4 regions of the Virgibacillus tibetensis genome follow, and region 4 is predicted to be linked to each of the others. Evidence: riboswitches for the same ligand, from Rfam matches in the RefSeq annotation. Region 4 holds a riboswitch; each other region holds the start of a gene.
The links. A riboswitch is a leader RNA that binds a small molecule or an ion and turns the genes downstream of it on or off. The one in region 4 is predicted to bind cyclic di-GMP.
Positions count from the first base shown of each region.

Region 1 (7,659 bases), on a different contig from region 4:
AAGTATATGATGGATCAACTTACTATCTTTTCTAATACCCAAGTAATTGACTTAAAGAAGATATGAGCTCGCCGAGTCTGGAACAGTAACAATATTTAACGATAAATATAATGGGCGTTCCGTACGTCTTCTTTTCAGATAATGGAAATTTAAGCGAGGCTACTAGAAGTACTACAAAAGCGATGATCAACGTTCAGAAAGTTACTAGAAAAACAGAAAGTAGAAACAACGATAGAAAGCATTAAGTGAAGTTATAAAACAAAAATATTTATACCCTCATGCGTCCATATTTTATTCATTCCTGTATCCCACGCGTCGCCATTTTCCCATAATCAATAGTAACAAAAAGCACGTTTCTTATTTGTTCTTAGGCTAAAGGAATACCGTCTCTTTCCTGTAAATAATATGAAATTATTCCATTTATATCTCTTGTATAAAGATAAAGTAGCAAGTATTTACTACCAAATGACGTTTTTCAATATTCAGTATCAAGTGCTATAGTCTTGGAAATTGGATGTTAGGAAGCAATAGAACCCTACCAACACTTCTCTTGTGAAAAACCAAATCCATATTTACAGAAAAGTCGAAAATACAGCCCTTATTCCCCATGAAATCTTCCAAATATCGACAAGATTCTCGAAGGCTATCATGTAGTCTAGTACTAATTGATAGTTTACTAGAGATAACTATCTTTAAAATACAACATAGGAGGGTGTTCATGAAGAAGAGTTTAAGGTGTATTCTATTTTTTCTTTCAACAGTAATTTTAGTTTTGAGTACATTTTTATCGCCAGTGGCCATGGCAGGAACTCAAAACAAAATAGCTGGAGACAGCTTACAACAAGAATCTACATATAAAATTGACAGCAAGGTAAAACAGAAATTGGAAACGAGTGAGGAAGTAGCCCTATTAATTGTTCTGAATGATCAAGTTGATACTTCTAAAGTAATGAAACAGGCAAATCAAAAAGCAAACGAGAATAGGGAACAAGGATTACACAAGAAGCATTTAGTACGGTCAGAAGTGTTGACAGAATTAAAGGCTAACGCGCATCAAACACAAGCACCGTTATTAAAACTTTTAGGTCAGGAAAAGCAAAAGGGCAAAGTGAAGGAATATCAATCTTTTCACGTAATTAATGCCGTTACGTTTACCGGATCGAAGGAAGTTGTTGAAAAAATTGCTTCCCTTAAAGAAGTGAAAACGATCTATTTAGATGAGGAACGGCAATTGGTAACAGATTCAGACGTGACAACAAGTTCTATGGATGAAAACGTACAATGGAACGTCGAGCAAGTCTTAGCACCAGAAGCATGGGAGCTAGGTATTGATGGTACAGGAGCTGTTGTTGCAAGCATTGATTCAGGGGTTCTATGGGATCATCAAGCGTTAAAGGAAAAATATCGTGGCTATAATGCTGCTGATGGAACGGTGGATCACCAATATAGCTTTTATGATGCGGTAAATGGACAAGCAGAAAGCTATGATGACAATGGTCACGGGACTCATGTTACCGGGACAATGGTAGGAAGTGAGCCTGATGGAACGAACCAAATTGGTGTTGCTCCTGGGGCGAAGTGGATTGCTGCGAAAGCATTTGATGACAGTGGAAGTGGTTCCGATTCTAATATTCTAGAAGCTGCCCAATGGCTTATGGCACCTGGTGGCAGAGTGGATATGGCTCCAGATGTCGTAAACAATTCCTGGAGCGGCGGTTCAGGTATTAATGAGTGGTTCTTAGAGGTTGTGCAGACTTGGAGAGCATATGGTATTTTCCCGGTTTTTGCAGCAGGAAATGCATCGCTTCTATTTCCAAATGGACCTGGTACGATCGCAAGTCCAGCCAATTATCCAGAGTCATTTGCGGTTGGTGCAGTAGATGATAAGAATTTATTAGCTGATTTTTCATTCCAAGGTCCGTCTCCGTATGGTGAAGTGAAGCCAGAATTGACAGCACCTGGGGTTAAAATTCGCTCCACGTTACCTGATGGGGGATATGGAGATAAGAGTGGTACCTCGATGGCAGCACCACATATTGCAGCAGCTGTTGCATTATTGCGCCAAGCTAATGCGAGTATAACCGTAGATGAAATAGAGCAAGTGTTACTTGAGACGGCCACGCCATTAACCGATCGGGATTTTACAGAGTCTCCTAACCATGGCTATGGCTATGGATTATTGAATATGTATGACGCCGTATTATCGAAAACACAAGGTATGGGCGTGATTAGTGGAAACGTGACAAAACAAGGGGAAGACAATGAGGACCCTGTCTATTCCCATACTCCGGTCCAGGAGGTTTCTGAAGGACAACAAATCGACCTTATCGTACAGGCAAGTGATAATATCAGTGTTGAGGATGTACAGTTAGAGTATCAAGTGAATGAAGGCGAGTGGAACAGTGTTTCTGCAGAACGTATTTCTGGAAACTATTTATCTGGTGAATATCTCGCAACGGTTCCAGCAGGTGTTGCTGAAGCAGGAACGCTAACCTATCAATGGAAGATTACGGATTATGCAGGAAATACCGTAACTAGTGAAGCATATCTTGTCACCATACTAGAAAGCTTAACAATAGGCTACTTTGAGGATTTTGAAACAGAGCCAGAAGGTTGGACCGTTGTTGGGGACAATCCAAGCTGGGAATGGGGAATTCCAACCTCAGGACCTAATGCAGCTGCATCAGGTGAAAACGTGTATGCTACCAATCTATCAGGAAATTATATCGATGGAATGAGAGAAATGCTCGTTATGCCAGCAATCTCCTTACCGGATGAACCGGCGAGCTTACATTTTAAACAATGGTATAGCTTTGAACAGTCGGCATATACTGGCACCGCTTATGATTATGGATATGTCATGGTGTCAACGAATGGTCAGGATTGGACGGAGCTATTAATGGTTAAAGGAGATTCTGAGGCATGGATTGATGCATCAGTTGATCTTTCCGAGTACGCTGGGCAAGGTATTTTCATTACATTTTATACCTATTCGGACTCCAGTACCAATCGACCTGGCTGGTATATTGATGATGTTGCCCTAGAAGCAGGAGTGGATGGAGCAAGCACGACGACAGATTCCGATCCAGCAACCATCCAAACAGCAGATCTATCAGATGAAAAAACAGGTACAGAAGTGGATAATGAGTTATCCCTACTGCCAATAGAAGCGCAAGTTAGTGTATTAGAGACAGGACGGTCAACCGTAACCAATCCGCAAAATGGAGGGTATATGTTACGCCATCCTGCGGGAGAACATACCGTTATTGCGGAGTCCTATGGCTACCATGTCCAAACGGAAACGATTGTCATTACAGATGACGAAGAAGTTTCTGTCGACTTTACCCTAGAAGAAAAGTCAACAGGTACGATCACAGGTGTTATTACCAATGAGTTGACTAGCGAGCCCATTGAAGGTGCAAAAGTCTATCTCGTCGAGGATGCAAATATTGAACCTGCTGAGACAAATGCAGATGGGGCCTTCCAGTTAACAGTATTTGAGGGAACGTATACCCTGAAGGTTTCCGACCCAATGCATTATCCGAGTACTGCTACAGTGACAGTGGAAGCAGATGGTGAAGTTACTCAGAATGTTACGTTAGACCCGATTATCGGTACATCAGAAACCATTGCTTATGATGATGGAACCGCAGAAGCGCTCAACTATATGTATACAGCTGGAAATGGATGGGCTGTAAAAATGTCCCTTGCAGAAGGGGAAAGTCGAGCAATATTAACGGGAGGCTATTACAAGTTTGATGGTGGGAATCGTCCGGATCCGGGTGGAACAGAATTTTTAGTGGAAGTGTATGATGCAACTGGTCCAGATGGTTTACCAGGAGAGAAAATTGCTGGTCCATTTGAAGCAGAAGCAATACGTTCCCATACGGATTGGACATTTATTGATTTAAGCGGAGAGGAAATTACAGTGCCAGGTGATTTTTACCTTGCTTATATTCAAAAAGATATTTTTCCATATATACCAGCAATTAATAGGGATACAAGCTCAGAGTCATCAGGCAGAAACTATTCCTTTATTGATGGAGTATGGAAGCAGACCTCATCAGCCGATGGAAACTATATGATTCGAGCTGAGGTAGCATATGATGAGACTGTACCAAAAGTCACATCACCTATAAATAACTCCTATACAGCTGATGAGACCATTATGGTTAGTGGAGAAGCACAACCAAATACAGACGTTCATTTGTATAACAATGATTCGGAAGTGGCTGTCGTTACTTCAGGAGAGGATGGAACATTTAGTGGAGAGATATCCTTAACAGAAGGTGAAAACAAGATTACTGCTCGAGCTGCTCAAGGTGAACGATTCACTAGACCATCCAATCAAGTGAAGGTTACACTAGATAGCAACTCTCCGGTTGTATCTATCCTCTCACCTCAGGAGGGAGAGCGATTTAATACAACATTCGTAACCGTACAAGCTGAGGTAGAAGAAGAAAATCTTGAGGTTGTTACAATCAATGATACAGAAGCTACCCTTGTTAACGGAATCTATGAAGCTACTATCACACTGGAACAAGGAGAAAATAGTGTAGTGGTTACTGCCAGAGACCTAGCTGGGAACGAAACCATTCAAACGACTACAGTCGATGTAGATTCAGTTGCTCCTGTCATCACGATAGAGTCACCAGTAGATGGCGAAACAACTTTTAAGAAATCGGTAAAAGTTGAAGGACAAGTATCAGACGATAACTTAGACTTTGTACGTGTGAATGGAAAAGGAACCAAAGTAAAAAATGGTTCATTCAGTACCAATGTTAGTCTAGAAGATGGGGAAAACATCATCATGATCTGGTCGAAGGATACATTTGGGAATGAGACTTGGGAACAGGTGAAGGTAGTTTATTCCAGTGGAAATAGGAAATAAAATCCAATATAATTGGTAAGAAGATTTAAGCCCACAAACCTCGTTTAGTTTGTGGGCTTTCCTTAACATTTCAGTGGAAGGGGTTTTATCGATTAATCTCCCCAATACTTCACCTATTCAATATGGGTTCGCGACAGTTTAATAACCTCTTCAATAAATTCCTCTTGGGAAGCTTCAAAACCTGTATTAATCCAATTGGATAAAAAACCGTTGCCTCTTAAATTCACGGTGAATTAAGCATAAGTAAATGAGGCTCTTAGATCCAGGACACAACAATCATAAACGCATTAATATTTTTCGACAAAATCCGGGAAGTGACAGGCACCTCCCCGAACACCCTGTCTTTAAAATTCCTGTTCCATCTCGTGAATTCTGCGATGAAGCTCTTCATTCACCGGTGTATGGACTCCATGTTTTTTTCCTAATTCCACCACGGTGCCTGCAAATAATCCCAATTCGCTTTTGCGTTTTGCTTCCAGATCCTGACGCATGGAGGGCTTGCCATGTGGGCTCAGCTTACCTACAACCTCCAGCCAGTACTGCAAATCCACTTCAGTTAAATTGATTCCTTCATAGCTGGAAAGGGCTATAACCTCCCGCATAGCAGAAATCATCATATCTCGTGCTTTACCATCCTTTTGAATCTCGCCATAATCGCCCTCAATTAATGCTACTGTCTGATTCACCCCTACATTCAGCATGAATTTTCCCCATTGTCTTTTATTCATATTGGCGTCAAGCTCGAAAGGCATCTCTACCTCCTGGAAAAAGTCTGCAAGCCGTTTTACTTTTGGCGTATCAATACCTTCTTTTTCACCAAAACAGAGGATGCCAAAATTATCATAGCTTTGCTGGTTTCCTTCCTTCACTGCATCCATCCCCTGAGCAACGCAATACAAAATCTTGTCGAATCCATAATATGTACCGATTTCACGTTCACTTGAAATACCATTTAATGTGGACAAGAAGATTGTGTTGTCACCAACATGCTTTTCAACTGATTTAATAGCATCATGCAAGCCGCTGAATTTCACAGCGAAAATAATTAAATCAGCGGATTCTACAGTTTCTTCAGGTGTCACATACTGAAAATCACAAAGCTCACCGTTGCAATAAATCCCATTCTTCTGGTACTTTTCAATACGATCCTTGTCTGCAATTATTCGTAAATTCATTTTCGGTATCTTTTTCGATAAATGATGTCCGTATAGAATTCCCAGTGCGCCAAGCCCAACGATCGAAACATTCTTAATTTTCATGCTATGCTTCCTCCTATTACCTACTAATGTATTTAAATAAAAGGGCGGTTACACTACTAGCTCTACATGCCCCAAGTGTCCAAATAAAGGCCATGCCTCATAGCCCCTAATAGAGGTCCAGTTGTACTACAAGCTCGTAAATAAAGGTTAAACTTCATAGCCTACCTAGTCTTACACAGTAATTTATAATTTTAATAATTTTTATATAGTTCATTTAGTTCATTATAATAGACAACTAATGGATATGAAAGTAAATGTTTCGGCAAACTACTACAGAAAGCCATAATGAGAAGTGATAAATGATAGGGGGGATTTAGTGCGTCCTCCTGTCCTCCTACCTTATATTCTCGGAGGAGAACAGAAGAGAGTAATATAGCATGCTGGTATTAGGAAAAATAGCATTGCAAGGAGAATTATGTTAGCATAAACAGCAGGATAGAAAGAGGAAGTGAGCTTAAATGATAAACATAACCATTCCAACACCGACAGTCACCATAACTAAACAAGATAATCCGGAACTGAGTAATATTTATGGATTTACTGATTTTCACCTGATCACAAGAGATAAGGGCGGTATTTTCATGTTTTATAACGACAATCAAGAGTTGTTGTTTGTTGGTAAAGCCAGGAAATTAAGGCCAAGAATTAAAAAACATTTTAATGATAATGTTTCGCCGATTAAAATGCATCGAGATGAAGTGAGCAAAATTGAAGTGTGCATTGTTGATGATCCAGCTCATAGAGAGATCTATGAAACGTATATTATCAATGAACGCAAGGCAAAATACAATGTAGACAAAGTGTTTTATAAATAAATGACGATTAACAAAGAGTAATACGTACAGTCAAATTAGACTATGCCTATTGCTTTTTTTATTTCTATAACTTTTGGGCGAAGTAAATTTGTGGTATGTGGCTAGCTTCATAATTTCCAGCGTTATGGGAAAAGTAAGCTCATAACAGGCAGGAGGTGGAAAATGTGACTGTAGGCACACAAGTTCAGCAAGCCCTAGCCAATGCCAGGAGTGCTCAAGCCAATTTCGAGACATTTTCTTTAAAAACACAAGACGAATTTGCGAAAGAAATGTATGGTCATGCTGCTGAGGAGCTGCAGCCAATTATTGATGGGTTAGAAAAGCGCTTGGCAGAGATTGAACAGGAAGAACCTCAATTCCTGACCTAACACCGTGAATAAGTACGATAGCATACAGGGTTACTCAAGTGGGTAACCCGTTTTAAATGTTGTAAATAAGATGTAACCGGTGCATAATCTGCCCAATAGCAATCCTGGATTCCATTTCGTCTTCTTCTCTTAAACTTTCCTTCAGACTGATCACTTCTGCCTCGAGTCCTTTATAGTCGTCCAGTTCTCCTAACAGCCTTATTTTCCATTTGCGCTTGTTATAAAGCTCCTGAAAATCGCTGATCGTTGAAGTAGCTTGGTCCCATTCTTTTTTCTTGATCTGATTTTCCACCTCCGTAACCGAAGTAAATAACAAATCATCTTTT
Region 1 covers NZ_JARZFX010000004.1:59,169-66,827, forward strand. Annotated here, with positions in the region: gene QGM71_RS10270 (TetR/AcrR family transcriptional regulator) at 1-66, shown strand, start outside; gene QGM71_RS10275 (S8 family serine peptidase) at 719-4,891, shown strand; gene QGM71_RS10280 (ketopantoate reductase family protein) at 5,236-6,150, opposite strand; cyclic di-GMP riboswitch class II at 6,184-6,264, opposite strand; gene QGM71_RS10285 (nucleotide excision repair endonuclease) at 6,609-6,965, shown strand; gene QGM71_RS10290 (DUF1657 domain-containing protein) at 7,130-7,333, shown strand; gene QGM71_RS10295 (DUF4363 family protein) at 7,386-7,659, opposite strand, start outside.
Region 1: it holds a riboswitch for cyclic di-GMP, as region 4 does, so the genes downstream of both, QGM71_RS10280 (ketopantoate reductase family protein) here and QGM71_RS14530 (GGDEF domain-containing protein) in region 4, are expected to answer to the same signal.

Region 2 (7,659 bases), on a different contig from region 4:
TAATAACTCTAAAAATTTAACATTTTCATTGTATATACATGCAATATTATTCTCGGATTCTTCAAATTCTTCAGGGTTCTCTTCTGGTCCATCTTGGTCGTTATTAATATCTAACACGTATTGTGCTGCCTTATTAAAAGTAGTCTTAATCGAAGTTTCTTTAGAATTTAATTTGAATGAGAGAGGGTAATCTCTATTTTCAAGCTCGATACATTTACCCTCTAATACACCATTGGTTACTTCACTAAAAGAAAATCTTTCTTCTTCTGAAGTTATACAGAGAGGTTGTGTATTATCATCATAGAATTGATACCTTAATTCATTAACCAAAACATTCATATGCTGTTTTGTTTTTATATTTTCAGCCGTTTTGTCCTCGCTGCTTATCAACTGAACAATAACTGTAGAAGAAAGAGCAATAACCACAGCAAATAAGCTTAATGCTGCTAGTAACTCTATTAAAGTCATTCCTTTTTCGTTTGAATATTGTTGGAATTTCATGTTTACACATCCAATAAATGTTATAATAGGATAAAAGTCACGGTTAGGTGTGAATTCTATTGTATACTATATTCAAAAAAATAAATAGTAAGGGTTTTACAATTGTAGAAATTATAGCATCTATTGCCATTTTAGGAATGGTTATTGCTGTATTATTACCAATTTTCCCTCAAGTTATGAACTGGTCGAAGAAGGTTGATGATGAGTTGGGTGCTAGTAATCTATTAGAACAGGCAGCCAATGACATAACCATTTCTACTATTCGTAACAGTTTGGGCTCTATACCAATGTGTTCATCTAATAACACACTAGCATTATATGATGTGTCATCATATCCACTGAATGATAACGTTTATTCTGTTGATTTAAATGTATGTAAAGAAGGTATAGCGGGTGGCGAGATTAGCTTTAATGACATAGAATTATACCGTGCTAATATACAAATCCTTTCGCAAGATAAGCTGATTAGTGAATCGTATACTTACATAAAAGGTGAAGAAAATGAAGATCTATAGAAACGAGAAAGGCGCAGCTCTAGTGCTCACCATGATGATAATCACATTATTTCTTGTTTTTATAATGGCTCAGTTTACCCAGATTATAAATACAACAAGACAAGTGACAACGATGGAAGAAAATATAGATGCCCGGTTAATTGCGGGTATGGGCATTGATTATGTCGAAGTTATACTGAATGAGTTTTCCAGAAGTGAATTACCTCTCAATGAATATTTACAAAATGAAATTCCTGAAGGGCCTGTAGAAATAGGTTCGACTGATAGAACTTATGAAATTAGCTTTGAGGAATTTATAGTGGATGACCGCCCTGAATCTATTTCTTATAAGAGCATAGGAAAAGCATTTGGAGCACATGTAGTAATAGAGAGCCAAATTACTATCAATTGGGAATAACAAGGCGAATTATTTTAATGAAAAAGAGGGATCACAATGATTACACGTAAACGTCTAGGGGATCTGCTCCAGGAAGCTGGTCTTGTTTCTGAAGAGCAAATAGGTGAAGCTCTTCAAAATAAAAAAGAAAATCAAAAACTTGGAGATGCACTGCTCGAACATGGTTTCATAACTGAACGTCAGTTGATTGAAGTTTTGGAGTTCCAATTAGGTATTCCTCATGTTTCTTTATACCGCTATCCAATTGATGAAAATGTTCTTGGTTATGTTTCCAAGGAGATGGCACAGCAAAATCTTATCATTCCTTTAAAAATTCAGGATAAAGCACTTATTATTGCCATGAATGATCCAATGGATTATTTCATTATTGATGATCTGGAAATGGCAACAGGTTATAGTATATCACCAGTTATTGCTGCAAAAGATGACATTTTATATGCAATTAATAAGTATTATTTTAAAAACGAAACAGAGATGACAGTAGAAGGTTCTACTGATGACGAGGCACCAGTCATTCGTATGCTGGACCAGTTATTAAATACAGGAATCCAATTAAAGGCCAGTGATATCCATATTGACCCACAGGAAACAAATGTTAATGTTCGTTACCGTATAGATGGTAGATTACAGACTGAGAATATTATCCCAAAACAAATGCAGAATTCGTTAATTGCCCGGATTAAGATATTGGCAGATTTGAATATTACGCAGTCAAGACTGCCTCAGGACGGACGTATAAAAACCACAGTGGGGGTTACACCTGTTGACTTGCGGATTTCTTGTCTCCCAACGGTAAATGGGGAGAAAATCGTTATCCGTATTCTTGATTTAAGTAACACACTTATGCATTTGAGCGACTTAAATTTCTCAGAAGAAAACCGAAAAAAATACAATCAGCTGATTGCACAGCCATCTGGCTTGGTCTTACTGACAGGTCCCACAGGATCAGGGAAAACCTCAACCCTGTATGCATCTGTTAATCAATTAAACGCTGAAAACGTGAATATTATTACAGTGGAAGATCCTGTAGAATTTCAGATGGAAGGAATTAACCAAGTGCAGGTGAACAGTGCAGTTGGCCTTACATTTGCAAATGGATTGCGATCTATTTTAAGGCAAGACCCGAATATCATCATGGTTGGTGAAATCCGTGATCAGGATACTGCTGAAATTGCTATTCGTGCATCCTTAACCGGCCACTTGGTATTTAGTACATTACATACAAATAGTGCAATTGATACAATACCCCGGTTAATTGATATGGGGATTGAGCCATACCTAGTTGCATCGTCGTTGTCTGGGATCGTGGCACAACGACTAGTCAGGAAATTGTGCCGTGACTGTATTACAGAGAGAGAAGCAACGACTATGGAAAAAGAGATATTTGAAAGTAATGGAGTAGAAGTCGACTTTGTATACTATGGAAAAGGATGTAGTGTTTGTCATCAGCAAGGTTATCGAGGAAGAATTGCAGTACAGGAAGTATTGGTAGTTGATGACATGATAAAAAGCATGCTTCTGAATAATAAGTCTATTTCAGAAATTCGGATGCATGCAAAAGAACAAGGAATGGCTTTTCTGATTCAGGATGGGTTAGCGAAGATAAAAGCTGGATTAACTTCAATGGAAGAGATCATGCAAGTTTCAATCAGATTGTAGGGGGTGTCATTATGAGAAGGAAATTTGACAAATGGTTGATAGCAGCATTTCACAGTAAAGCATCTGATGTACATTTAACAATCGGAAAAGCCCCTATATTCCGGGTGAATGGAAACTTAATTGAACAAGATATGGCAAAAATAGAGCCATCTGACACAAAGCATATAGTCAAGGAAATAATTTCAACTGAACTATGGGAAAAGCTGGGTGAAAATCGGGAATTAGATTTCTCGTATGGGATAGCTGGAGTATCCAGATTCCGCATTAATATATTCTATCAACGAGGCGAGCTATCACTGGCGATTCGAATTATCCCAACAGAAATCCCAACAATAGAATCATTGCATTTACCAAAGATAACAAAGGAAATCGTCCAACATACACAGGGATTAGTGCTTATTACAGGGCCAACAGGAAGTGGAAAAAGTACGACACTAGCCTCAATGATTAATTATATGAACCAGACGATGCAGAAACATATCATTACATTAGAAGATCCAATTGAATACATGCATGCCCATAAGCAATCGGTTATTGACCAGCGGGAAATCGGTTTTGATACGAATAGTTTTGCGAATGGGCTCAGGGCAAGCTTGCGGCAAGATCCTGATGTTATCTTAGTTGGGGAAATGCGTGATTTAGCAACAATAGCAACAGCAGTCACAGCTGCGGAGACGGGCCATTTAGTGTTAGCAACACTTCATACGTCAGATGCAGTTTCCACGATCGAGCGGATTATTGATGTATTTCCTGCAGAACAGCAAGCACAAATACGTATTCAGTTATCTACTATTTTAAAAGCAGTTATCTCTCAACGACTGCTTATTACGAACGACAATTTTGAAAGACGCGTAGCAACAGAGGTTCTTGTTAATACATCAGCCGTTAAAAATCTAATTCGTAATGAAAAGCTGCATCAAATCCAAAACGTGCTGCAAACATCAAAGGATCAAGGAATGCATTCAATGGAAATGGACCTAAAACGATTGATTCAAGAAGATGTAATCAAGTTTGAAACTGCTGCACCTTTCATGCAGGAAGGGAGTTCGTAACCAGTGGATTACCAATACAGCGGGAAACGAATTTCCGGTCAAAAAATTAAAGGGAAAATAGAGGCAGACTCAAAAAAGGCAGCATTGTTGCAACTTGAAAAAAAAGGGCTGATTATTTTTGATATTGATGAAACAAAGCCCTGGAATAAAGATATTATCCTTAATAAAAAAGTTAAAAATAAAGACTTCGTTCTATTTCTAAGGCAATATGCAACATTGATTCATGCAGGGATAGCAATCTCTGATGCTACAAAAACAATGACGCAGCAAACCGACAACTATGCATTGCGTAATGCCCTTACAGATATTGATAAACAGCTGGATCAGGGACAAGCCCTATCAAAGGCTACCGAGCGTCATCCAAAGGTTTTCCCTTCGCTGCTGGTTAATATGATTAACGCAGGTGAGGCCAGTGGTAAGCTGGATGATATTCTGAATCAGATGGCTGATTACTACGAAAAGGAATACCGAAATAAACAAAAGGTAGTTTCCGCATTACTTTATCCAAGTGTAGTCGGAGTTATAACCTTACTACTCAGTATGTTTTTATTAGTGTTTATCGTGCCACAATTTGTGGGTATGTTTAACTCATTTGGTGAGGAAATACCGACATATACACAAATTATTATGAATTTAAGTAATTGGGTTGGTACTTTCTGGTGGCTTCTATTTATAGTTGGACTGTTTGGTTATATGATTTATAAGTACTTATTACAGAAAGAAGCATTTGTTTATAGAATAGATAGCATAAAAATGAAGTTCCCATTTCTTGGTGTTCTTATTCATAAAGGGGCACTAGTTCGTATGACACAAACATTAAGTACATTAGTAAACAGTTCTGTACCTATCTTACAGTCTGTTGCGATTACGGAAAAGGTTGTTGGAAACCGTGTCATTCAAGAAGTTTTACTGCAATCCAGGAAGTCGCTGGAGGAAGGGGAATCTATTACAATACCAATGAAGGGGCATTGGGCCTTTCCTGCGTTGGTAATACAGATGATGCAAATCGGTGAAAAAACCGGGACTTTAGACCATATGCTGTTGAAGGCTGCTGAATTCTATGAAGAAGAGGTAGAGCAGCTCTCTAATAGAATTAAGACATTAATAGAACCAATTATGATTATTATTCTAACGGTGATCGTTGGCAGCATCATTGCTGCGGTAGTTATTCCAATGTTTTCTTTATTTGAAAATATGTAGAATTTTTGTAGATATTTGTCTGGCAATACGTTATAATTTAAATAGGAATAAAGTAGGATATGATGAATGACTATCTTTAAGTGGGCACTTGGGTGGTCAGGAGTAAGTAGTGCAACCGACTAACTTAGAATAAACATAGTTTATGAGAGGCGGGGAAATTATGTTAAAACGCATGAAAATGATCTTGAAGAAGGAAAAAGGATTTACGTTGGTTGAGTTGTTGGCAGTAATTGCTATTTTGGGGATAATTTTGGCTATTGCTATACCTAGTATTGGTAAAGTAATTAGTAATTCAGAAGGTAAAGCTCACGAAGCAAATATGGATTTGTTTGAGAATGCAGCAAGATTGGCTTATGTGTCTGGTAATCAAGAGGATACATATACTTTAAATGAATTAGAAGAGAAAGGATTTTTAGATTCTATCCCTGATGGATTTGCGGGTACAGAAATAGTTTATGTGGAAAACAATGGTGGATCATTTGTATATGAAGATCGACGTACACCTGGAAATTAAGTTTTAATAATAAATTTAAACGCCCTTGCAACATAATGTGCAGGGCGTTTTCTTCAATAACATAGTTTCATAGATCTAGACAAGGAGCCACAATAATGAACATCTCACTTATAATACTTTTCTTCTTATTAGGCCTAATCTTCGGTTCATTCTTCAACGTGGTCGGGTTGCGCCTGCCTAAAAACATAGCCTTCGCTAATGATCGTTCCATTTGTCCACAATGCAAGCACCAACTAACTTGGTATGAGAATATACCCCTTCTGTCTTTTCTCATCCAGGGAGCAAAATGTCGCCATTGTAAGGGGAATATTTCGTACATATATCCGGCGATTGAATTATTTACAGGATTTCTGTTTGCTTTAAGCTATTCTGTAGTAGGCTGGAATCTTGAATTACTCACAGCATTATTACTTGTTTCCATGCTCATGGTTATTTTAGTTTCAGACATTATGTATATGCTTATTCCAAATAAGGTGCTTTTATTTTTCCTGCCATTATTAGTAGCCGCAAGAGTAATTAATCCATTAGATCCCTGGTGGTCATCAATAACAGCAGCGTTGACAGGACTCTTGATTATTGCGGTAATCATTCTTGTAAGTCGTGGTGGAATGGGAGCAGGTGATATGAAGTTATTTGGTATTCTGGGTATTGTTTTAGGAATGGAAAAGCTGTTATTAGCTTTTTTCTTATCCTGTATGATAGGAGCACTAATTGGTATAGTATTACTTCTATTTAAAGTAATTGATCGTAAGCAGCCTGTTCCATTCGGTCCATATATTGTCGTTGCAACATTACTTACATATTTCTACGGGGATTTTCTATTAATCTGGTATTTTAATTTACTAATATAAGCAGGTGACAGCATGGGTCTTATTAATAAAGGACGAGTAAACATTGTAATTACAAATAAAGTTTTACGTTATACCTACCATAAGAATACTTCGGTAGATGGGGTGGTAACACATGGTGAGGTAGTATTACCGCCAGGTGTAATAAAGGATGGAACGATTGAGAACAGGTCAATTCTTTTGGAAATTCTAAACAAGCTTGTTCAAAAATATAAGTGGAAACGAAAAAAACTTTATTTCTGTGTTCCTGACGATACAGTTGTTATTAGGAAATTAAAAATCCCTGTATCCTTATCCAAAGATGAAGCCGATGGCTACATTAAAACACAGATTGGTAACAGCTTTTATTTACCGTTTGCCAACCCAGCAATAGCGATTGAGTTTTTGGAATCAGATGAAACTAGTAGAAATATTCTCATATTTGCTTATCCAAAAGAGAAACTGACGGCTTTTGAAGCGGTTTTTGAAGCGGCAGGACTTAAACCTATAGCTGCTGATTTAACGTCATTATCTGTCTACCGTTATTATTACGTATCGAAGAAGGAAGATAAAGACCATGTCTTGCTTATTCACTGGAATCAGGATGCACTAGTGCTAACTGCTTTTCAACGAGATAAAGCAATTTTTTCCCGGTATATGAAAATTGATTCACCAGAAGAAGAAAACACAGGTGAAGACTTGAGGATCAGGATAGTGGATGAATATATTATAGAAATCAATAGAATCATCGATTTTTATCACTATTCTATTACTAAAGGTGAGGCGCAGATAAATCAATTGCTGTTATCAGGAGATACTCCATTTTTAGAGACTGCCAAAAAGCGTTTGTCAGATGCAGTAACTATACCAGTGTATCACTTTCAAGCTGAAGAACAGCCAATAAAATATATAGATGTCCTTGGTCTGGCACTGAAACAGGAATCGTAAAAAGGGGAGCAACCATGAATACGGAAATTAATTTTCTTGAAAAACA
Region 2 covers NZ_JARZFX010000001.1:58,990-66,648, forward strand. Annotated here, with positions in the region: gene QGM71_RS00295 (type II secretion system protein) at 1-501, opposite strand, end outside; gene QGM71_RS00300 (type II secretion system protein) at 561-1,016, shown strand; gene QGM71_RS00305 (hypothetical protein) at 1,003-1,413, shown strand; gene QGM71_RS00310 (GspE/PulE family protein) at 1,450-3,072, shown strand; gene QGM71_RS00315 (type IV pilus twitching motility protein PilT) at 3,084-4,124, shown strand; gene QGM71_RS00320 (type II secretion system F family protein) at 4,128-5,324, shown strand; cyclic di-GMP riboswitch class II at 5,371-5,454, shown strand; gene QGM71_RS00325 (prepilin-type N-terminal cleavage/methylation domain-containing protein) at 5,485-5,838, shown strand; gene QGM71_RS00330 (prepilin peptidase) at 5,934-6,689, shown strand; gene pilM (type IV pilus biogenesis protein PilM) at 6,702-7,613, shown strand; gene QGM71_RS00340 (hypothetical protein) at 7,628-7,659, shown strand, end outside.
Region 2: it holds a riboswitch for cyclic di-GMP, as region 4 does, so the genes downstream of both, QGM71_RS00325 (prepilin-type N-terminal cleavage/methylation domain-containing protein) here and QGM71_RS14530 (GGDEF domain-containing protein) in region 4, are expected to answer to the same signal.

Region 3 (7,659 bases), on a different contig from region 4:
CCTTCATCCAATAATTCTGTTCCTAATACATCCGTCAATTCATTCGTTGCAATATAGTTATTTATTCTGTCCCGCAGCTCCTGAAGGTGGAGTAATTCCCGTGCTTCATTCTCTTCTTTTTCTTTTTCTACTTCCGTTTCTTCATCTTTTTCTTCCTCTTCTTCTGTATCCTGATTGGTACTTTCCGGAATTTCAATAGGATCGCTGCTTTCATCTAATATACTTGATCCTGAACCAAATTCACTTTGAAAAATAAGGGATAGCTCCTTATACTTCTGTGCGTCCAAATCACTCATTGCGAATAACACAATAAACAAAGCCAGTAACAGAGTTAGTAAGTCTGCATAAGGAATCAACCAGGACTCATCAATGTGACTATCATCCTGCTTTCTTTTACGACGCATCCCGATCCTCCTTCATCTCGTTTAACTCTTTTGTCGTCAGGTAAGAGCCTAATTTATCCCGAACGACCATCGCAGAGTCACCAGTTGTAATGGACAGAACCCCTTCAATCATAATTTCTTTAATTTGTATTTCTTTCTTTGATTTCTGCCTCAACTTGTTAGCGAACGGATGCCATAACATATACCCAGAGAAGATACCTAATAACGTAGCAATAAACGCAGCCGATATCGCAGACCCTAAGATTGCCATGTCCTCCATATTTCCGAGTGCGGCGATCAGCCCAATAACAGCTCCCAGAACACCCAGTGTTGGTGCATAGGTTCCTGCTTGGGTAAATACGGCTGCACCTTCCTGATGACGTCTATCCATTGCGTCCACTTTTTCCAGCATGACCTCTCGTATGAACTCAGGTGTTTGCCCATCAATCGTCAGCTGTAATCCTGATTCTAAGAACGGGTCCTCAATCTCATTCATCTGTTTTTCCAATGAAAGAATCCCCTCTTTACGTGTCTGCTCTGCCAGCTGTGTAAAAAGATCAATCAAATCCTTAATTGCTGTATACTTTTTTTCTGTAAAAATAATTTTGAATAGCGCTGGTATTTTCTTAATTGTACTAATAGGAAATGCGATTAAAACGGAAGCAATCGTTCCCAGGAAAATAATTAATATCGCACCGGGATTAACTATTGCGACCATTTCCACACCCTTCAAAGTCATTCCGACCCCTATAGCAACCAAGCCTAATATAATACCAATATACGATGTCTTGTCCATCTTGCAACCCCCATAATTAAATGATTAATCCTACTAAAAAAGACTATTTCAACTTAGAAACAGCCAAAAAGATTCTTATATAAAAATCTACAGTGGTAACCAAGGCGATCCTAGTCAGACGACCGTAGACCCTTCGTTTTGCGTCCCACCCTTTCAGATGGTTTGCCTTTTTCTATTTGGATTAAGTTAAAAAGAAATAGATATAAACTACTACTCTATTTATCGGTTATTTTTTAGATTTATGAAGGACTAATTCAAAAAAATTTAATCGAAACTTTGGCTAAAATGTGTAAATTTTATTCCAATACTTAATTTTGTATTATTTATTCTATGTTTTTAAAAATACAGTCAAAGAGGAGCGTAATTTATAACACAGAAACTGAAGTCCATTCACTGTTACAATCCTATGTACTCTTTCTGTAACCGGTAATAAACGATAATTTAACAATAGGATTAATAATACGGAAAGATTCAAATTTAACAATACAGCAACTAAAAATAAACGGTCACCACAACGTGATCGTTTTTGGTTAACTAAAAATAGGATAAATGAACTATTCGACACTTCACTTTTTTACAACTCTGACGATAATATAAATAGAGTGATAGTTTGTAATTTTAAGTAAATGATTTAAGTCAACTATATAAGGAAAGAAGGGTATTAATGAAAAGTAAAATGTCTACTTCCACCAACAAATCACAAGCTCCACGGCGGTCAAGCAAACTGCAAAATCAAATTCTCATTCCTTTTCTGACATTGATCATCATTGCGGGTGCCATTATTGCTATTACCAATTACACCATCAGTAAGAGCACACTTATCAATGAAAAGGCAAATAGCATCGAGATGCAGATGGAGAGTTTAAATAATACATTCGATACTTTTTTTACGAATAAAGCAAATGTACTAAATCGTTTCTCACAAAGTGACATTATTTTAGATTTTGATAGAGATGAAGACTATAACGAACTGATGGACTACTTCGGTGCTACAGTCAATGCAGATGAGGACATTATCAATGTTTATACAGTTGACAGTACAGACGGGCATACAACCATCTACCCTGATGCAGATTTAGGCGATTTTGACGGGACTACCAGGGGTTGGTACACAGAAGCGATAGAAGCTGACGGCGGAGTAGTCTGGACAGAACCATATGTAGATATTGCAACAGGAAACATGGTAATTACAGCAACACAGGCTATTTACTCTGCGAATGGCACGCTAATTGGAGCGAATGGTGCCGATATTCTCGTTGATACATTATTGGACATTACGAATAAAATGAGTTCGAGTGAAACAGGCTATACGATGATTATCAGTCCAGACGGGAATTATGTTTCCCATCCTGATGAAGAGCTGCTCGGTGAAAGTGCAGTAGAGGAAGTTTTTTATGAAAAGGTTCAGTCAAGTGGAGAAAACGGTGTAATTGAATACACAGAGTCTGACGAGAAGAAAATACTTGGCTACGCTACAAATGGGATTACCGGTTGGGTACTGGCTGAGACTGTATATGAAAGCGAGTTTCAAAGTATTGCTACACAAACCCTCTTGCCCATCTTAGTAACACTTGGAATAATTATCGTTCTGGCTGTTATTATTGCGTTTTTTATCACAAGAAGAATTACTAAGCCAATTAAAGTACTGCAGGACACGATGCAGGAAGTTGAGAACGGCAATCTATTAGCGATGGCCAATATCAACTCGACAAACGAGATTGGACAGCTGTCCAGCAGCTTTGACAAAATGCTCCAGCAAATCCAGCAGATGATGGTAAAAATAAAAGGCGTTTCGTTCCATGTTTCAGAAGCATCCCAGACACTAGTTGCCAGTGCAGAAGAGAATACTGCATCATCCAATGAAGTAGCAACTACCATGGAGCAAATAGCTAGTGGTGCAGGCGATCAATCCGAATTGATGGAGAAAAATGCTGTAGCAGTCGAACATTTATCAACCTATATTAGGCAGGTAGAAGACTATAATACGAGAATTTTTGAAGAATCAAAGGTAATGAATGAGTTTTCGGAAAAAGGGACAGAGACAGTAATAGGTCTTCGAAAACAGTCCGAGGACACTGGCGAAATGACAAGTCGAGTTGTAGAAGCTATCCAATCCCTGGACGATAAATCAACAAACATAAATGAAATCGTAACGAAAATTGCCGATATTGCGAGCCAAACCAATCTGCTGGCATTAAATGCAGCCATCGAAGCGGCACGAGCCGGAGAAAATGGACGAGGTTTCGCCGTAGTAGCTGATGAGGTCAGAAAGCTTGCTGAGCAATCGGAAAATGCGTTGGGTGACATCTCTGTGTTAATAGAAGAAATGCAGAAAGATACAAAGCAATCCGTAACATTGATTGGCCAAACCAATGATGTCATGCAAACACAATCAAAATCAGTCAACGAAACGGAAGCGGCATTTGCAAGTATTCAAACCGCCATCCAAACAAATAATCAATTAATCAATGAAGTTATGGATGTAATGAAAACCATGGTAAACCAAGAGCAAATCATCTCAACAAATATACAGAATATAGCAGCAGTCAGTGAAGAAACAGCAGCTGGAACTGAAGAAGTAGCTGCATCGATTGAACAGCAGACAGCTTCAATGGAGCAGCTGAATCATCTGGCTGGAGAATTGGAGAGTTACTCAAGAGAAATGCAGGAAGAGGTTGGGAAGTTTAGGATAGAGGAATAGGTGTAAGAAGGGGATGGCCTTTATTGGGGCTGTTTCTTTTTTGTTTAGAGCTTATATTTGAAGTGAATTGTTTTAGACTGTAGTTTGCTTATGAGGTGAAATTTCAATAGTGGTCTTACTGCCAGTTTACGGCCATAAGAATGTACATGTACTACTTCTGTCATGTTTCTTACCAGCGAATGCCACAAGATTTACCACTTGCTGCCACCGCATTTACCAATGGGGCAGCGTTAAGGATTTTGAAAGATAAAAAAGCCTAATTACTCAGTATCTATAGTGAGAAATTAGGCTTTTGATGCTCAACAAAAGCCCTATTGTGGAAGATCATTCTTCTATTGAACAGTATTGTACTGTGCAGTAAATTACTATTTCAGTTATTCTTCTTAAGCATAAGTACTCGTTAATTTAATTGCAGCATTTAATGTTTCTTAAATGATAGGAGGTTAACTAGTTAACTTTATTTATTTTCCTGTCTTAGTTCCTTCATTGTAGCTAATACAACTTCCAAATCAACATCAAGAATATGGTAAGGATAATCAACCTTAATTTCTCCTTTTTTAATGCGGATTTGAAATTAGGAGTTGTACCAAATTGAACAAAAACAGTACAGGTCCGATATATGTTATCAGGATCCGATTATGCCAAAAAAGAGCGGGTTGGTTTCCCATATTCCATTTAACACAGTTAATTTTGAATAGTATTAAAATGCAAAACTATCGTTTCCTCTTCTTTTGAAAATATACCTTACTCTTTGGCATATTTCGGTATGGTTCTGCTCTACCAGGTTGACCTTCTTTTATGGCACAATTGAAGCAGATATGAGTTCTTTTATCAAACTCACTAACATAACGCAATAGCTCTTCTGAATTGACCAACTTCTTACATTTTGGGCACTTTTCCAATGAACATCACTCCTCCTTTAACTCAATGTTTCCTTGATCATCAAAAAAGATATTATATAAATTCAATACTTTCACCCTGTAGAAAATAGTAGCCACTCATTTATTGAAGAAGAAAAAACTCTGCAATTTCAAAGAAAGTACCTTAACTATTCGAACTATAGTTAAATTACCCTAGACCAAATAACTCTGAAACACTTATCTTTTTTAAGTCATTTAAAGTAACAGAACGTCCTGCATGACGTGGATCTCCATGCTCGGTAAAAGTGCTAATAGCATTCTTAATATCAAAAACATATAATTCTTCTTTGTGTAAAATAGAAAGTAAATCAACAATACGAAGGACTTCTTTGTAATAAAACAGGCTGGGAATGGTCTTTACTTCTGGTTTCCCCCAACCTAATACTATTAGTCTCTTATCCTTCATGGTTACTGCCAGCTTAGCTTCATTTAACTTTTGAACTCTATCTAAGACATTTGCTTCGTGTAAAGCCCTAATTTGTGTTTTAGCCGAGATGGTATTACTGGCATAAACAGATAAGACATTACAAATGGTAATTTCTTTAATACGGTGTCCATCTATCTGATAGTCATAAAAAAAATCAATTAGTTTATTAACAGTGCCATCTGATATATCTAAGTTGGCTTTAGAAGGATTCATTAATACAATCCCTACAGACAAACCGTCTATTCGGTTCAAGAATGGAACAGTTAAAGAATATCGGACATCTATATATCCTATAAAGGTTTCCTCATCAATTGCAATTATAGGTTGATCAACTTTTGTTAAGTCATACACTTTTGCCACTTTCCCCACTCCTGCTTCGTTAGTTTAAAAGAATATCTTTAAATTGAAATCATACCAGTTTTATTTACCAGAATTATGTAAATATCCACTTGAAATAAACAGGTAACTAACAAAGCATGAAAAACATACAAAATCTGAGAACCAAGTAATGATTTTCAATCCAAAATTCACTATTGCATAGTTTTTAGTCTACTGTGTAATAAGAGAGTTGTTCGGTTGAAGAAGCATGGGATCACGCTTCCTTCGTTTAGCAAAACGAAAGAAGCAAGAGGTCCGTCCCCTTTCTTTCTCGAACGCAATTTTATGGATTTAGTGTTAAGATCTCATTTGTGGAAATAGCAAGATCACCCCAATCGTCTCTTATTTTATTTTTATAAGCTTGATATACATCATAGATAAACTTTTGATCTTCAGAAAAATTTTTTACATTCTTCAGTATGTCATCAACTTCCTCTTCAGTCGTTAAAAAGTTTAGGCTTTCTGCTTTAATGTAATAAGTTATTTTAGTACCAACAGAAATTCCAGTAATATCATAAAGCAATTTAAATATATTATTATCATCTATATTCTTTCGGATAAAATCTTTAACCTTTCCTTTCTCATCAATAACATGATATAAGCCCCAAATATTTCGATGGCTATAATATTTTTCGTCAAATATATTTATTGAATCATCTATTATTTCATTTGCCATAGATTGATGTATTTCTTCCATCATTTCCATTCTTCCTTCGATATTTTTTCCTTCTCTATCATGGTTAAACCAGTATAATATACCTCCGACATTCGATATTATGTTATATTTCTTTCTAATAATGATTAAAAATTCTTCATAACTCTTATCATCAATCCTTTGTAATAACTCCCAAAGGATTATTTCCCCTCTACTTTGAGTACTTAATGAAAAGAAGCCAGGAGAATCATCAAATTTATCAATATTATTAAATAATATTAAAGCTAAATCAAATGCCGAATTACTATCGAGACTATCCGTGTACAATTGCAGTCTCTCAAGTAACTCTTTTTGATAAGAAAAGTGCATAGGCTCAATGAGTGAATTAAATGCTTTTAATTTTTCTGAAAATTCATAACTCTCATAAAGTGTACTTATTATTTTTTCAACCATCTCTCCAATAGCAACAAATTCATTAGAACTGTACGTAAAATATAAATCGAAATATTTCCCACTACAAACTCTTCTATTTTTTCCAATATCTTTATACTGATGATCATCATTAACAATAATTCCGTCATATTCTAGAGATTGATTATCACAATATTTCTTTACGTAAGGAAAAATTTCTTTTAAAATTTCCTTATATTGCTCATTAACTTCCCCTTCAAATAATTTATCAAAAAACTCTTTCCCTTTACTATTAATCTCTTTATTATTAAATATTGTTGAATAAGTACCTTTGTCAAAGCGTTTATCATGGGAAATAAAGAAGATTCTATTTTGATTTATTTTTTCATATAAAGCAGGGTTATTTAGATGAATATACTCAATTGCCATTAAGTCACGTTTATCAAGATATTTCAAGTAAGTAATTGGTCTATTTAATATAGAGTTAATGAACCTTTTAAAATCCCTCATATCTGTTGTTTGATTACAAATGCTATTTACAACACTTTTGTAATTATTAATTTCTTCATTATTAGCTCCATATCCGCTAAGCAAATTTATAAAACTTTTCGCTAATACGTTATTAAAAATTTCCCTATCCAATTTAGGGACTCTTATTTGCATTTGAATAACCTTTTTAAGGTAACTAAAGTCAATATCGTGATTTTTTTCAAATACTTCTTTAACCCTCTCACTATCGAAAGAGAGAACATATATTACTCTCTCAAAATTAAAAACTGTGGCTACAAGTTTAAATAATAATAAAATATTCTTACTTTCAGCTCTGTCTATATTATCAATAAAAAAGACAAATTTTTTTCCTGAATGATTTAAATAATCATTTATTTTATTCTTTATTACTTCATTTGAATCTTTTTGTTTAAAAAAACTTTTAATTATATTCGCTTTTCCATTACCAAAAATATTGGTTGAAAATGTTTGTGCCATC
Region 3 covers NZ_JARZFX010000002.1:62,764-70,422, forward strand. Annotated here, with positions in the region: gene motB (flagellar motor protein MotB) at 1-404, opposite strand, end outside; gene motA (flagellar motor stator protein MotA) at 394-1,179, opposite strand; cyclic di-GMP riboswitch class I at 1,271-1,356, opposite strand; gene QGM71_RS05235 (methyl-accepting chemotaxis protein) at 1,844-3,880, shown strand; gene QGM71_RS05240 (DUF1643 domain-containing protein) at 4,949-5,587, opposite strand; gene QGM71_RS05245 (P-loop NTPase fold protein) at 5,889-7,659, opposite strand, start outside.
Region 3: it holds a riboswitch for cyclic di-GMP, as region 4 does, so the genes downstream of both, motA (flagellar motor stator protein MotA) here and QGM71_RS14530 (GGDEF domain-containing protein) in region 4, are expected to answer to the same signal.

Region 4 (7,659 bases):
TTAGGTGGTACTCACCGACTTTATTCTTCTTAAAAAAATCTCTTGCATAATTGTGTAATTTTGCTCCTTTACCCTTTCCTCGTATTTCAGGTATTAAATAATATAAATGAACATATCCGATGTTCCTACCTTCATATTCTCGAATGGATAATTCAAGTTGTCCAATATATTCTCCACCTTCTTTAACTAAAATAAAGCCCTCAGGAAAATCGTTTGTTTTCTCTTTTAACCAACTTAGATACTCTTCTTTCTCAAAATTCGAGGTATTTCCAAAGCTAACTCTAAATGAGTCTTTACGAAATTTGACTACTTCGTTTTGATGTTTCTCAAAATTAATTCCCTCAAATTGCACATTATCACCCCTTGAAAAATATCATTTCCCTTGTTTAACGCTAGCACCCGATGTGCATAAGGGACAATTTTCTATTTGCTGGCTTCGTGAGAAAAGGTTTATTTTAATAGTACTGAAAAGAATTCCCTGATATCATCTGGTAATTCTGCTACTGCAAGAATTTTTAACCTTTCTGTTCCTGGAGAAGTCATAATTACATAAGACTTATTATTATAATCAAAAAGAGTAAATTGTCCTATCATATTTGCTGAGTTAACTTGAATATAGTTGAAATCTTTTTCTGTAAAATTGTCTTCGTAACCATCTAAGATTAGTTTTTGTATTTCCTCAAAACTGTCTGCATATGTCAATTCTTGATACAGTTCAAGTGAATTTTTAGGTGTAAAGAAATACAGGTAATACGTTGAACCACCAACTATAAATAAGACTAAAACTAAGAAAACAACCCAATCTTTTAGCGTCTTTTTCTCTGTAACCATTAGTTTTTCTCCCCCTTTTCTTCTCCAGCTCTTCTGCTCCTTGTATAAATTCGACAAAAAAGGTGCTTCTCCTTCTTTTGAGGATGGCACCCAGTTAGTACAAGAGAGATTTATAAGTTGTTTCTTTTTATTTACTATTTAAATTTTGCCATATAACTTGGTTACAGGGGGATTGTTGACTACTAATTCAAAAAGAAGGATGGTATCCGCTTTGGAACCATCCTTCTTCTTTGGAGTAATTAATGTAAAGAGCTTTTGTAGTAAATTGGAAATAAAGCCTAATAGCCCTTTTGATCTCCTTCTTTAATTGAAGCTTTGGGGTTAAGGTCATCTTCTTCAACTTTTTGGAAACCTTTATCTAACCTTCCTGCATTTTCAATGTCGCCAGAAGCCTTGTAACCCCCGACCTCTGCATTGGAAGTTGTTCCATAAAGACCCATTCCACCCAACTCCACATTGATTCTTTTTGGATCTTGTTCTTTTTTCTTACTCACGATTATCACCTCAAATGGTAATATGCCCAAAAGAGGCAATAATATCGTTCATACCACTGACATTTTTTTATTAAAAGCGAAATTTTAACTCAAGATTCCTTATTATGTTGTATAACAATATGATTAATGGATAACCCTTTAACAACATGGCTAGCGGTATAACTTTTCCTTTAATAAATTAGGTTAATGTATCAGAATAGCTTTAATACCATCCTAACCTTCTTTTTGGTTCCACCAGTTTGTTGAAAAAGTAATATCCTTACTGTTGCTTCTTTTTATCTCAATATACTATTTACTAGTAACTCTTCCCAATCTTCAAATGACAACTTTTCAGTATAATGTTTTAATTCATTAGGAACTTCAATATAACACATCAATTCTAAACTATTTCCATCTGGGTCATCAAAATAGACAGAAGCATTTCCCTGATGTGGTCTTACAAATGGCTCAATCGATGTTCTACTTCCAAACGTTACAGCTTCAACTTGGATGGATTCAAGCCATTTTATAGACTTTTTTAAATCCTCGTAAGTAACTCGAAAAGCAATATGTCTTAAAGATGGGTGATATGAAGTCTGATACTCCTTTCCTTCCCACAATCCTAACCAACTTTTATTTTCTTCTATCCAAAAGAATGCAGTGTCTTCATCACGCCAAGCAAACTTTAAACCTAATTTTTGGTAAAATTTAATTGACACTTCTAAATTTTTTACAGGTAAATGTGCCTCGTATAATCCTTTTATTATTACTCCCACTCCTTTGATATGTATTTTATCTTCAATTATTCCACCATATCATGTAATAAGCATTTATCCATTTTCCTTTTCGAAATTTATTCAACTCCACTTTCTAGAATCTTGAAAGTCTTCTTTTCACAATTAATTTCAGCCATTGCACCATATGATAATATAGATTTCGGTTCGGTATGGCCAAAATTCAAGTTATAAAGAATCGGCAAATCCTCCAAATTAAATTCCTTCATTACTTTTTGAATTTCTTCTTTATATTCATCGTAATACTTCTCATCTTGTGGTTTACCAAAAATGATTCCATTTGCTTTTTGTAGAATGCCTTGCACAGCATAATTTCGTAGCCAATACATAATAAGATTTGGATCTGGTTTTTCTTCCGATGTTTCAAAGAAAATTATGCTGTTCTCCCAAAATATTTTCTCAGGCCAAAGTTCTGTTCCTTTTGCAAACTCTAGTACTTCAATACAACCACCAATCAAATGTCCCCGTGTTACACCTGATCCCTGAAGTACCTCGTAACCTGAATTTTTCCGCATCGTCCGTCGAATGTTCTTATTCTCTTCTACCCATTCTAAACGCTCACTTGTCCATTCATTAGCTGGTTGAATTTCACCAATAGTCTCATTAGAAAAGAGCGTTCGATTCACCATATCAATCGTATATGGATCCATCTCCACGTTTTCAGCAAAATCGGTTAAGATTGCTGGACCATAAAAAGAAGAAATTCCAGCTTTATGACAAAATAAATGTGAAATGGTCACATCAGAGTACCCCATAAAAACTTTCGGATTTTCACGTATAATGTCAAAATCAATATAGGGAAGTAAGCGAATGCTATCGTCTCCACCAATATTTGCAATGATTCCTTTTATACTTTCATCCTTAAATGCCATCATCAAATCTTCAGCACGAGCTTGTGGATTTTTATAAAGATAGTCTCCCCCTTTCAAACTATTAGGCATAGGGGTAACTTCCAGTCTAAAAATCCCCTCTATTCTTTTTACACCTTGTTCATACCTCCATCTAAGGTCTGGTTCTCCTGCTCCTCCCCAAGAAGGACTTACTGTTGCAACACGATCTCCTGCCTGCAATTTTTTTGGCTTAATTAACATATTAACTCCCTCTCTTATATAACTCGATTATTTAAGTATGGATTATAATTTCTATAAAACATCAAATTACCTACTGTATTTCATGAATAAATGCTGTGATTTAGTTAAGTATCTATAATCAAATAATAACATAATGCCCAAAATTATAATTGCAAATTTCTGAAATTAAAAAAAGAAAAAGACCATCATTTATAATCTTATTTGTTTCAACTCTTATAGCCGATTTGATCTCAATCATTTACCTCTGGCATCATATAGTTGAAGTAACTAATAAAAGGTGCTTTGTTGTTTCACATACTTCCAAAAGCAAACTTGCAATTTATTATTGTCTAAGTCGTAAAAATCAAAAAAGTTATGATCACCATCATCTTGTAATTCAGTTACTTCCATACTGTTAGTACAAAAGTAGAGATTTACTTTAAAATATAAACCTCCACTATTTAATATAAAAATTATTAGTTCCAAGCCCTATCAATTAAAAATTGCTATCTGATTTCTACCGTTTTCTTTTGCTTTATATAACGCGGTGTCGGTCTTTTCGATAAATTCTTCTATTTCCTCTCCATTGTAAGAAGATACTCCAATGCTGATTGTAAAATATATACGTTCATTGTTATAAGTGAAACCCGATTTTTCTATAGCCTCACGTATAAGTTCCGCTATTATTAGTCCTTCATCAACATCGGTATTTGGCATAATAACTGCAAATTCTTCGCCTCCAAAACGTACAAAAGCATCTGTGTCTCTTACATTGCTTCCAATAATATCTGAAATATGCTTAAGTGCTTCATCACCACATTGATGACCAAAATTATCGTTAACTTTCTTGAAATGGTCTATATCTAACAGCATAAAAATCAAAGGGGTGTTATTCTTTTTACTAAAAGGAATTGTCTTTTCCATAATAAAATCAAAATACCTTCGATTATAAATTCCAGTTAATGCATCTGTAATCGTTAATTCTTCTACTTTATTTAACAATTTGGAAGATTTATTCATGAAATATCCAACAGACAGAACGACGGACCAATTAATAACTGAACCAGTGGTAAGTTCTATCATCACATATGTCTCAGTGCTAGTTTTCTGAGCGACCTCCGTTGTGAACTTCAAAGCAGTGTAAAAGATGCTAGCTCCTACAATTACTTTCCATTTCGGATACATATAAGCTATCAGGATAGTCGGAATTAGAAAGAGCGTCCAAGTCCTTGGAAAATGTCTATTCGCTTCATTAGATAAAATCGTGTCCATAACAACAGGGGAAAACGTAAATAAAATAATTATTAAGTAGTATAAACCTTTTCTTTTCAATTGCTTTCGTTTCTCCTTTCGGTAATCCAGCCATCATTGCTTAATGCTTTAGACCTGTGATTTTGCGTCATTACCTTTCGATAATTTTGCCTTTTTCAAAAGAGTTGCTAAGTAGATAAGTATACAACAATTAGATGCGATGTTTCCAAGGTTTTGCTAAATAATCTAATTTCCCTCTGTATCCATTGTCTCTTATTGAACTAACCGTTAGCTTTAGGTAAGAGTTTGAAGTTGTGTGCGTTTTCGCACATACGGCCTTCGCGAACCTATCTTCTATTGGACAATTAATTGTAGGTCTTGGTTCCATAGCACCATCAAAGAAAAAACAAATTTCATCTCTGAGTTTCAAAGCCATTATCGCTGGTACTATGGCAAGATTTATTACAGCTATTTTTGTAAATATGTTTATCTAAAAAGAACAACGTATATACTAGACTGAGTTCAGTAAGGTTAACTCTCTTAAAAACCTTTTAAACTATCCTTATTCCATTCTATTGGATAAGGATAGTTTTTCTTTATAAATTATTAAAATTTCCGTTTTTTCATAGAAGCCCTTTTTCAATTTTTAAGAAGTTGAAGAAGAATGATTGTTAAGCTATTGGATTTTTACAAAAAAATAGTAACCGCAGAATAAATCAATAACAAGCACATAATTAACCGAAATGCCCTATCATGCTTCGCAAAAACTTTTTTAAATAGCGAGCCAAACCCTGACCACAGAAGTAATGCTAACCAACCTAGGAAAATTGCTAATGTTAAATAAAAAACAATGGATTTAATAGAATTATTGAACGGCAGTATGAAAGCACTCATCACAGTTAACAAGAACAAAATGCTTTTGACATTTATGATTTGAATGATAAAACCTGATAAAAAAGAAGATTTCACGTCACTAAAATTATCTTTGGAACTTTTTGGTAGACCCACCTGCCAAGCCAAATAGAGTAGATATACTGCACCAGCTATTTTAAAATATGGCTCTACTACAGGAATCCAATTGTATAATCCTGTTGTAGCTACTCCACTGATTGTTCCAAGCACGGCAAATCCCGCTAAGATTCCGCTACTAAACTTCCAAGATCCCACAAAACCATATTTACGTGCTTCATTCATCATCAAAATGTTACTTGGACCAGGAGTAATTGATGTAACCATCACATAAGAAAGAAACGCTACTATACTCATAAATTCACCTTCATTTGCTAATTTACTATGGATAGCTTTCATTGTATGATAAATAAAATTGAAATTTAAAAAAGCATTATCATTTTTTTCGATACATTAAAAAAACGAAGGTGAGATATGATATGGAAATTAGACATCTTATAACATTTATGACCATTGTAGAAGTAGAAAGTTATACAGGATCTGCCTCTAAATTGGGTTATACTCAATCTACTTTAACCTCTCATATCCAGGCACTTGAACGTGAAATTGGTGGGGAACTTTTTACGTATGTAAATAGAAATTTGCAGCTTACTCATTTAGGTAGAGAGTTAATACCTTTAGCAGAGGATTTACTGTCTACTCACGAACAGATTAAGAACATGCGGAGCACCCACGAAGTCAAAGGTGTACTGAAAGTGGCTGCACCAGAGTCTTTGACAATCTCTAGGTTAGGTCCAATAATAAAGGAATATTCCATGAAATTTCCTAACGTCAAATTAATACTAACCAACGGTACATGTGGGCAAAACCAAACTGACTTAATAAGTGGGAAAGTAGATGTTGCATTCATGGTTTATCCAGAAATAAAAGCCGAAAAATGCTTACATTACTCACTATTAGAGGAGAAGATTGTCCTTGTGAGTAGTAATGATGATCTGGACCACTTTGACGAATATAAAAAAGATAACACCCATTTTTTCATCACAAATGAAGAAGGTTGCAGTTATCGGAAAATGTTTGAAAGATACCTCTTAAAGCATGATATTTACAGCTTTCAAACAATGGAGTTATGGAGTATTGATGCAATCAAAAAGATTGTTATGAGTGGACTTGGATTTTCTGTTTTACCTTACATTACAGTCAAAGAAGAAGTAAATAGCGGAAAACTAAAAATAATAAATCATAATGAAACATTCGAGCCAATTTATTCCCATATGCTTATAAAAAAGAAAAAGTGGTTATCTCCAGCAGTAGAGGCTTTTGTTGAACTTGTTTTAAATTCAGCTAGTGAAACTGATAAAAAAATGTCTGCTCAAAATAAATAATAAAATTAGCCCATCAAAGCTAACAAAAGAAATGGCAAATATCACAAAAAAAACATTGTTACAGTTAACGAGACAGGATTGTCTTTTAAAATTTCAAAGAAACATAATATTGTTATATAGGGAGATATTAATATGAGTGTAGGGGTGTTAGCAAATTCAGTATTTTATTTAGTTATGGTAATTACATTTATAGCAATTGTTTATAGTTTTTTTCGCAAGGAACACATAAGAATATCTATTATCAATTTAATAGTTCTATTTTCGATACCGCTGGTTACCTTTCGAAACACATTAAAAGAACCAGCGGGCACGGAATTAAATCATTTGATTAATTCTTTAGCACAGGGTTCTTTATGGGCAATATACGTTACTATGGCTTATATATTTATGTTAATTTGGTGGTATATTTTTTTGAAGAGATTGCGCAAAGCCAAGTAATAGGTGTATTTAATAAATAAAGAAAAATAGAGCTTCCATTTTTGGGAAGTTCTATTTTTTTATGAATATTTCAGAGTTATTTAACCGTCTCCCAAAATTGTGATGCTGCTTTTGTAATTGGTACATCTTTTAATTTCATTATCACAGGTTCTACACTAAAATCAAACTGCCTGAATTCAAATATCTTTAATTGTTCATAGAACAGGGATTTATAGTTCATTCTTGGAATAATGGAGATGCCTAACCCTCGATTGACAAGTGCAACAACCATTGGAATATCTTTGCATTCGACAATAATATTGAGCTTCACCTCATGCTCTTCAAAGGCTTTTAATATATTCCCATACAAGGAGTAACCCTCCATAGCACCTAGCATTATAAAAGGAAGGTGAGCAATTTCCTCTAACGTAGGTTGAGCTGAGAGTAAGGTTGTCCAACTAGTAGGAACAATGAGGATGGTAGGTTCTTTTTTCAGCGGTTTCATCTCATATTGCTCTGTATTACTCGG
Region 4 covers NZ_JARZFX010000008.1:1,480-9,138, reverse strand. Annotated here, with positions in the region: gene QGM71_RS14555 (GNAT family N-acetyltransferase) at 1-352, opposite strand, end outside; gene QGM71_RS14550 (hypothetical protein) at 451-888, opposite strand; gene QGM71_RS14545 (hypothetical protein) at 1,110-1,325, opposite strand; gene QGM71_RS14540 (VOC family protein) at 1,601-2,071, opposite strand; gene QGM71_RS14535 (S66 family peptidase) at 2,158-3,189, opposite strand; gene QGM71_RS14530 (GGDEF domain-containing protein) at 3,661-4,500, opposite strand; cyclic di-GMP riboswitch class I at 4,518-4,601, opposite strand; gene QGM71_RS14525 (nucleoside transporter C-terminal domain-containing protein) at 4,734-4,913, shown strand; gene QGM71_RS14520 (LysE family transporter) at 5,107-5,685, opposite strand; gene QGM71_RS14515 (LysR family transcriptional regulator) at 5,808-6,713, shown strand; gene QGM71_RS14510 (LysR family transcriptional regulator) at 7,228-7,659, opposite strand, start outside.